Thermochromatium tepidum ATCC 43061: one gene and its partner. The protein of the gene in region 1 interacts with the protein of each later gene in a pairwise test. Links are inferred from orthologs where the notes say so. Each region holds a gene or a part of one and is shown on either strand. Other genes may lie near its edges.

What was found.
Region 2: the proteins of zipA (region 1) and ftsZ interact in binary tests that used the Escherichia coli proteins (3 or more experiments, as listed by UniProt). The link is inferred for Thermochromatium tepidum ATCC 43061 from one-to-one orthologs.

The regions. Positions count from the first base shown.
Region 1 is NZ_CP039268.1:42,096-45,194, reverse strand. What follows is about bases 176-2,953. They hold zipA (cell division protein ZipA), read right to left. Parts: upstream 2,108-2,953; coding sequence 1,244-2,107; downstream 176-1,243. Other genes in these bases: E6P07_RS00190 (hypothetical protein), read right to left, coding at 2,900-2,953; E6P07_RS14255 (hypothetical protein), read left to right, coding at 2,720-2,953; ligA (NAD-dependent DNA ligase LigA), read right to left, coding at 176-1,247. In the rest of the region: more of ligA, read right to left, coding at 1-175; more of E6P07_RS14255, read left to right, coding at 2,954-3,016; more of E6P07_RS00190, read right to left, coding at 2,954-3,099. UniProt on the Escherichia coli protein: Essential cell division protein that stabilizes the FtsZ protofilaments by cross-linking them and that serves as a cytoplasmic membrane anchor for the Z ring.
Region 2 is NZ_CP039268.1:418,109-421,204, reverse strand. Bases 322-3,096 are described here. They hold ftsZ (cell division protein FtsZ), read right to left. Parts: upstream 2,408-3,096; coding sequence 1,235-2,407; downstream 322-1,234. Other genes in these bases: ftsA (cell division protein FtsA), read right to left, coding at 2,584-3,096; lpxC (UDP-3-O-acyl-N-acetylglucosamine deacetylase), read right to left, coding at 322-1,002. In the rest of the region: E6P07_RS02010 (DciA family protein), read left to right, coding at 1-90; more of lpxC, read right to left, coding at 91-321. UniProt on the Escherichia coli protein: Essential cell division protein that forms a contractile ring structure (Z ring) at the future cell division site. The regulation of the ring assembly controls the timing and the location of cell division.

The DNA of each region.
Region 1 (3,099 bases):
ACGTCCGACCCGCAGACCGGACACCGGGTCGGTAGTTCGACTGGACGCGCCCCGTCCGGACGCCGCTCGACCAGCACACGGACGATCTCAGGGATCACATCGCCCGCGCGGCGGATGGAGACGGTATCCCCGATGCGCACGTCCTTGCGCCGAACCTCGTCGAGATTGTGCAGCGTGGCCTTGGAGACGGTCACGCCGCCGATCCTTACCGGACGCAGTCGCGCTACCGGGGTCACCGCCCCGGTGCGCCCGACCTGGAACTCGACCGCCTCGACCTCGGTCAGGGCCTCCTGGGCCGGAAACTTGCGCGCGATGGCCCAGCGCGGATGGTGTGCCGTGGCCCCGAGCGCTGCCTGTGCCGGCAGGTGGTCGAGTTTGAACACCACCCCGTCGATGTCGTAGTCGAGCACCGCGCGTCGCTGCGCCAATGCCTCGAAATAGGCGCGACAGCCGTCGAGTCCCGCCACCCGCCGCAGCTCGGGCGAGATCGGTAACCCCCAACCCGCCAGACGCTGGAGCATCTCGAACTGACTCGTGCCCGTCTCGCCCGAAATCTCGCCCCAGCCATAGGCGCAAAAGCGCAACGGGCGCTGGGCGGCGATGCGCGGATCGAGCTGACGCAGGCTGCCGGCGGCGGCGTTGCGCGGATTGGCGAAGGGACGCTCGCCGCGCGCCTCCAGGTCGGCGTTGAGCCGATCGAATCCGGCGCGCGGCATATAGACCTCGCCGCGCACCTCCAACACCTCGGGCCAGTCCCCCCCCAAAAGCCGCAGCGGCACGCTCGGGATAACGCGCGCATTGTGGGTCACGTCCTCGCCGCGCGTGCCATCGCCACGGGTGGCGGCCAACACCAGGACGCCGGACTCATAACGCAGGCTGATCGCCAGGCCGTCGAACTTGGGCTCGGCGGTATAGGGCACAGGATCGAGCTCAGGCAGGGCGGCGGTGATACGACGATGGAACTCGACCAGCTGCGCGTCGTTCATCGCATTGTCGAGCGAGATCATGGGGACGGAATGCCGAACCTCGCTGAGATCTGGACGCACCTCGGCGCCGACCCGCTGGGTGGGCGAGTCGGGGGTGATCAGCTCGGGGTGTTCGGCCTCCAAGCGCTGGAGCTCGGCAAACAGCCGATCGTACTCGGCGTCCGGGATCTCCGGGTCGTCGAGTACATAATAGCGATGATTGTGATGGCGGATCTCGGCGCGCAGCGCCTCGATGCGCCGGGCGATATCCGAGGAGGTCACAGGCGCGGGGTCCGTTTCCAGCGCCGTTCGTTGTCGAGCACGGCCTGACGCATCTCCTCTTCCTTCTTGACCGTCAGGGGGCGGCGCGTCTCATCGAGTACGTCTCCATTGAGCGATAGGGCCAGCTTGCGCGCCGTGGCCAGCATCTCGTCGAGGATGGTCATGTCTTCGGGATCACCCTCCAGTTGGGCGAAGAGCACCAGCCCGGGGGTCGAGAACCCATCCATATCGTCGAAGGGAAAGCGCCCCGGCTTGACCATGTTGGCCATGCTGAAATAGACCCGGATCTCGTCCTCGAACTCGTCGAAACAGTGAAAGATGTCCATCTCGCCTGGATAGAGCCCGCAACTGGCAGCCACCTCCAGGATGTCAGGTCCTTTAAAGGGGTAGCGGCGCGCGCTGACGGTCAATTGGATGAGCAGCGGATCCGGGACCGAGATCTCACGGCGTTTCGGCGATTTGGGTGGTGGAGGAGGTGCGGGTTTTCTGGACGTCTTGACCGATCTGGAATCCGCGACATCCTCGGACATGGGCGTGCGCGCGTCTTCCGGCCGTGACTCGTGCTCCGGTTCCTTGTCGGCGCGCGAACGCGACCAGGACTTGACGGGCCGCGACGGTTTGGTGGCAGAGTCCTCGTCGTCGGGCCACTCCTCATCGTCATACTGATCGAGTATCGGCGCACGCCGGCGCTGATGGATGCCGTGAGGCCCGTGCGCACCTCGTTCATCAAACAGGCCATCGTCCTCGTGGTCATCTTGATAGACGCCCTGACGCTCGCGATGACGCTCCCATAGATAGAGCGCAACGATCAGGATGGCCCCGACGACGATCAGGATCAGGCGGATGGTGCTGGCGTCCATTCGAATGCTTATGTCTGATGGAATTTTTAAATGTCATACAAGGCCGCAAGTATACCCAAGGACCGCCGGTTTTTCGTCGGTTCTTCAGGGGCGACCAAGCCGCGGATGAGTCTCGATCAGGTGTCGCCACCCTCTTAATCAAACTTAACCAAAGCCTCACCGCCTTGCCTGCCGGCGTGCCATGGGCGGTTTCTGGGCGCCACGAGTCGAGACGATCGGGTGAATGCACAGGATGCCGCGGTGACTTCGTCCGAGCGAAGCGATGGAACCGGACCCATTGGATCGGGGCCAACCCTGGATCCTGGACATAGAAATACACGATGAAGCGAGGTTTTCGCGCAAGGGGGCCTCAACTCCGCCCTCGGCCTTGCCCTCCTGCGTAAGGCCGAGGATGCACTCAAGGCAATCCGTCATGCGCTTCGGTGGGTTCCTGGGCCAAGCCCCAACAGCGGCTCGTCTCTCCACAGGTATGACTTCCGGCGTGCCCCGCCCTAGGCTGCCTTGGGTTTCAGCGGCAGAAAGATTATAGGATGGCTGCGCCGTCTGCGCGCAGCGCACCCCGATCTCGCCCTAAACGAAGGGGCTTGGCGCGCACCAGGATCAGGCGACAAGGTGCCGGTCGATCCACGTCTGATTCGCTCCAAGGGTCTGCGCCTCGAAGAGGCCGCATCGACCGGCGAGTCGGTACCGATCGAGCACACAAGCCAATCTGCGCCCGGCTCGCAGCCTAGTGTCGGCATGACTGCCGGGAGGCCTGGATCGCACGGACGGTCCAGGCCGACGCCTAGGCCCTCAAGCCGCGACCTGACGCTGCTTCTCTTCGAGCTTACGGATCAGGGGGTAGAGGTGTTCGGTCTCGCGTTGCAGACGATCCATGACCAGGGCAAACATCTGCTCGGTATCCTGTAGGAAGGAGGCATAATCGCTAATCGTCAGTGAATGGCGTTTTTCCGAGCACCATTGTTTGACATAAGCGCTGAAGATGCGCTTGA
Region 2 (3,096 bases), 380 kb from region 1 along the record:
GAGCATCAGCGTGACCCGCGCCTGAGCGAGGCACTCAGGCGACTCGCACGGCATGGCGCTCGCACGACGCCCGAGGGGAGGACGGACTGATCAAAGGGCGGGTACCGGCTGGGCATAACAGATCGGCGCGGCGGTGGAGTCCTCGAACACGACCTCTTCCCAGGCCGATCGATCGGCAAGGAGGGCGCGCAGCAGCAGATTGTTGAGCGCGTGCCCAGACTTGTGGCCCTCGAAGGCGCCGATCAGGGTATGGCCCAATAGATAGAGATCGCCGATGGCATCCAGGATCTTGTGCCGGACGAACTCGTCTTCGTAGCGCAGTCCGTCCTCGTTCAGGATGCGGTATTCGTCGATCACCACGGCATTATCGAGACTGCCGCCAAGGGCCAGGTTCTGGCGGTGCAGCGCCTCGATGTCGCGCAAAAACCCAAAGGTGCGCGCCCGGCTCAGTTCTCGCACGAAGGAGGCGGTCGAGAAATCGAACTCGGCCTGGTTCGCGCGCAACTGAAAGGCTGGATGGTCGAACTCGATCGAAAAACGCACCCTGAATCCATCATAGGGGGTAAGACGCGCGAATTTGTCGCCGTCGCTCACCTCGACCGGGCGTTTGATCTGGATGAAACGCTTGGCCTTGGACTGCTCCTCGATCCCTGCCGATTGCAACAGAAAGACAAAGGGCGCGGCGCTGCCGTCCATGATCGGCACCTCGGCGGCGGCCAGATCGACATAGGCGTTGTCGATCCCTAGACCGGCGAAGGCCGCCAGCAGATGCTCGACGGTTGAGATCCGTACATCGCCGTTGAACAGGGTGGTCGACAACCGCGTATCGCCAACGTTGAAGGGTGTGGCCGCGATGGTGACCGGGCGATCCAGATCGATGCGGCGGAAGACGATCCCCGTGTCGGGTGCCGCCGGGCGCAGGGTCAGTTCGACCTTTTCGCCCGTATGCAATCCGACCCCGGTCGCCCGGATCGTGTTTTTCAGTGTACGCTGCTTGAGCATCGATTGAGGATCTCCCATGATAACCCACGGCAAACATTGGGTATTCGGCCGTTCGAGACGGACACGAGGCCTCAGCGCCTCGGACCCTTATATTGAGATCGCCCACGCCCCCAGACACAGAGACGTGGCGAGGACCATACTAGGGTTTTCCCGAAATTTTTTCAAGCTCGATGCTCAAAAAAGCAGTACAGCTTTGTTTTATATCATTTTTTTAATACAGGGAACATCCTGATCAATCCGCCTGACGGCGCAGGAAGGCCGGAATATCCAGGTAATCCAGATCGTTTTCGTCGCCCTTGTCGGACGCAGACGAACCTGCCCCGATCAAACCCTTGCGATAGACGGCCGGACGGCGGTCCAGCTCGCGATAATCGGGCGCCGAGTCGGCTGCCTCTCCAGTGATCAGGCGGATGGATGGCTCACCCGTTGGGCGCTTGACCTTGACGCGCCGGTCGCCAAGCCCGGTGGCCACCACGGTCACGCGCAGCTCGTCCTCCAGTTCCGGATCGACCACGGTCCCCACGACTACTGTGGCATCGTCGTCGGCGAAGTCGCGCACCGTGTTACCGACCTCGTCGAACTCGCCGATGGTCAGGCTCAGACCGGCAGTGATGTTGACCAGGATCCCCTTGGCGCCGGCCAGATCGATGTCTTCCAGCAGCGGGCTCCTGATCGCGGCCTCGGCGGCCTCGCGCGCGCGGTTCGCGCCACGTGCCGCGCCCGTACCCATCATGGCCACACCCATGTTGGACATCACGGTCTTGACGTCGGCGAAGTCGACATTGATCAGACCGCGACAGGTGATGAGCTCGGCGATGCCCTGGGTGGCGTTGAGCAGGACGTCGTTGGCGGCCTTGAAGGCGTCGAGCAGACTCGTGTCCTTGCCCAGCACCATCAGCAGTTTTTCATTGGGGATGGTGATGAGCGAGTCGACATACTGGGCCAGCTCCATGATGCCTTCCTCGGCGATACGTCGCCGCTTGGTGCCCTCGAAGGGGAAGGGCTTGGTGACCACGGCCACCGTCAGGATGCCGAGTTCCTTAGCGACCTGGGCGACGATGGGCGCCGCGCCCGTGCCCGTGCCACCACCCATGCCGGCGGTGATGAAGACCATGTCGGCGCCTGCGAGTGCCTCCTGGATGCGGTCGCGATCCTCGAGCGCCGCATGACGGCCGACATCTGGGTCGGCACCCGCACCCAGTCCCTTGGTGATGCCGGCGCCCAGCTGCAAGATGGTCTTGACGTTGCAGTGACGCAGGGCCTGGGCATCCGTGTTGGCACAGATGAAATCCACGCCCTCGATGGTTGAAGCGACCATGTGATTGACGGCATTGCCGCCGCCACCACCGACACCGATGACCTTGATGACGGCATTCTGACTGTGGGTATCCATCAATTCGAACATTTGATCTGCTCCCCGGCGCCACTCAGGCACCGCCATAAACTTTGAAACTTTGAATGATAGCCGTGGGCATAAGGTCCCACACCCCCGACGCGGTCGACACGCTCGGCACGCGCCAACCGATCAACCAAATCAAACCCGCCCTACTGATGCGCCCTCGTCTGGTCGCCTGGATCGAATCAGAAATTCCCTTGAAACCAATGGCGCAGACGCCCCAGGAGCCCCCTCAACCCCGAGCCTTCCGATGGATCCGAACGACGCGCAAAACGATGCTGACGCGCATACATCAGCAGTCCGACCCCAGTCGAATGGATAGGATTGTCGACGACCTCCGACGGGCCAAGCACACGATTGGGCACCCCCAGACGCACCGGCATGTGTAACACCTCCTCGGCCAGCTCGATCAGACCGCGCATCTTGGCGCTGCCCCCGGTCAGCACCACACCTCCGGCGATCACATCCTCGAAGCCGCTACGTCGCAACTCGTTGTGCAACAGGGTCAACAACTCTTCGTAGCGCGGCTCGACGACCTCGGCCAGGGTCTGGCGCGAGAGCCGCCGTGGCGGGCGGTTACCGATGCTGGGGACTTCGATGCTATCCCCATTGGTTTCGAGCTGGGTCAGTGCATAAGCATGCTGGATCTTGATCTGCTCGGCATGCTGGGTCGGGGTGCGCAGGGCCACGGCGATGTC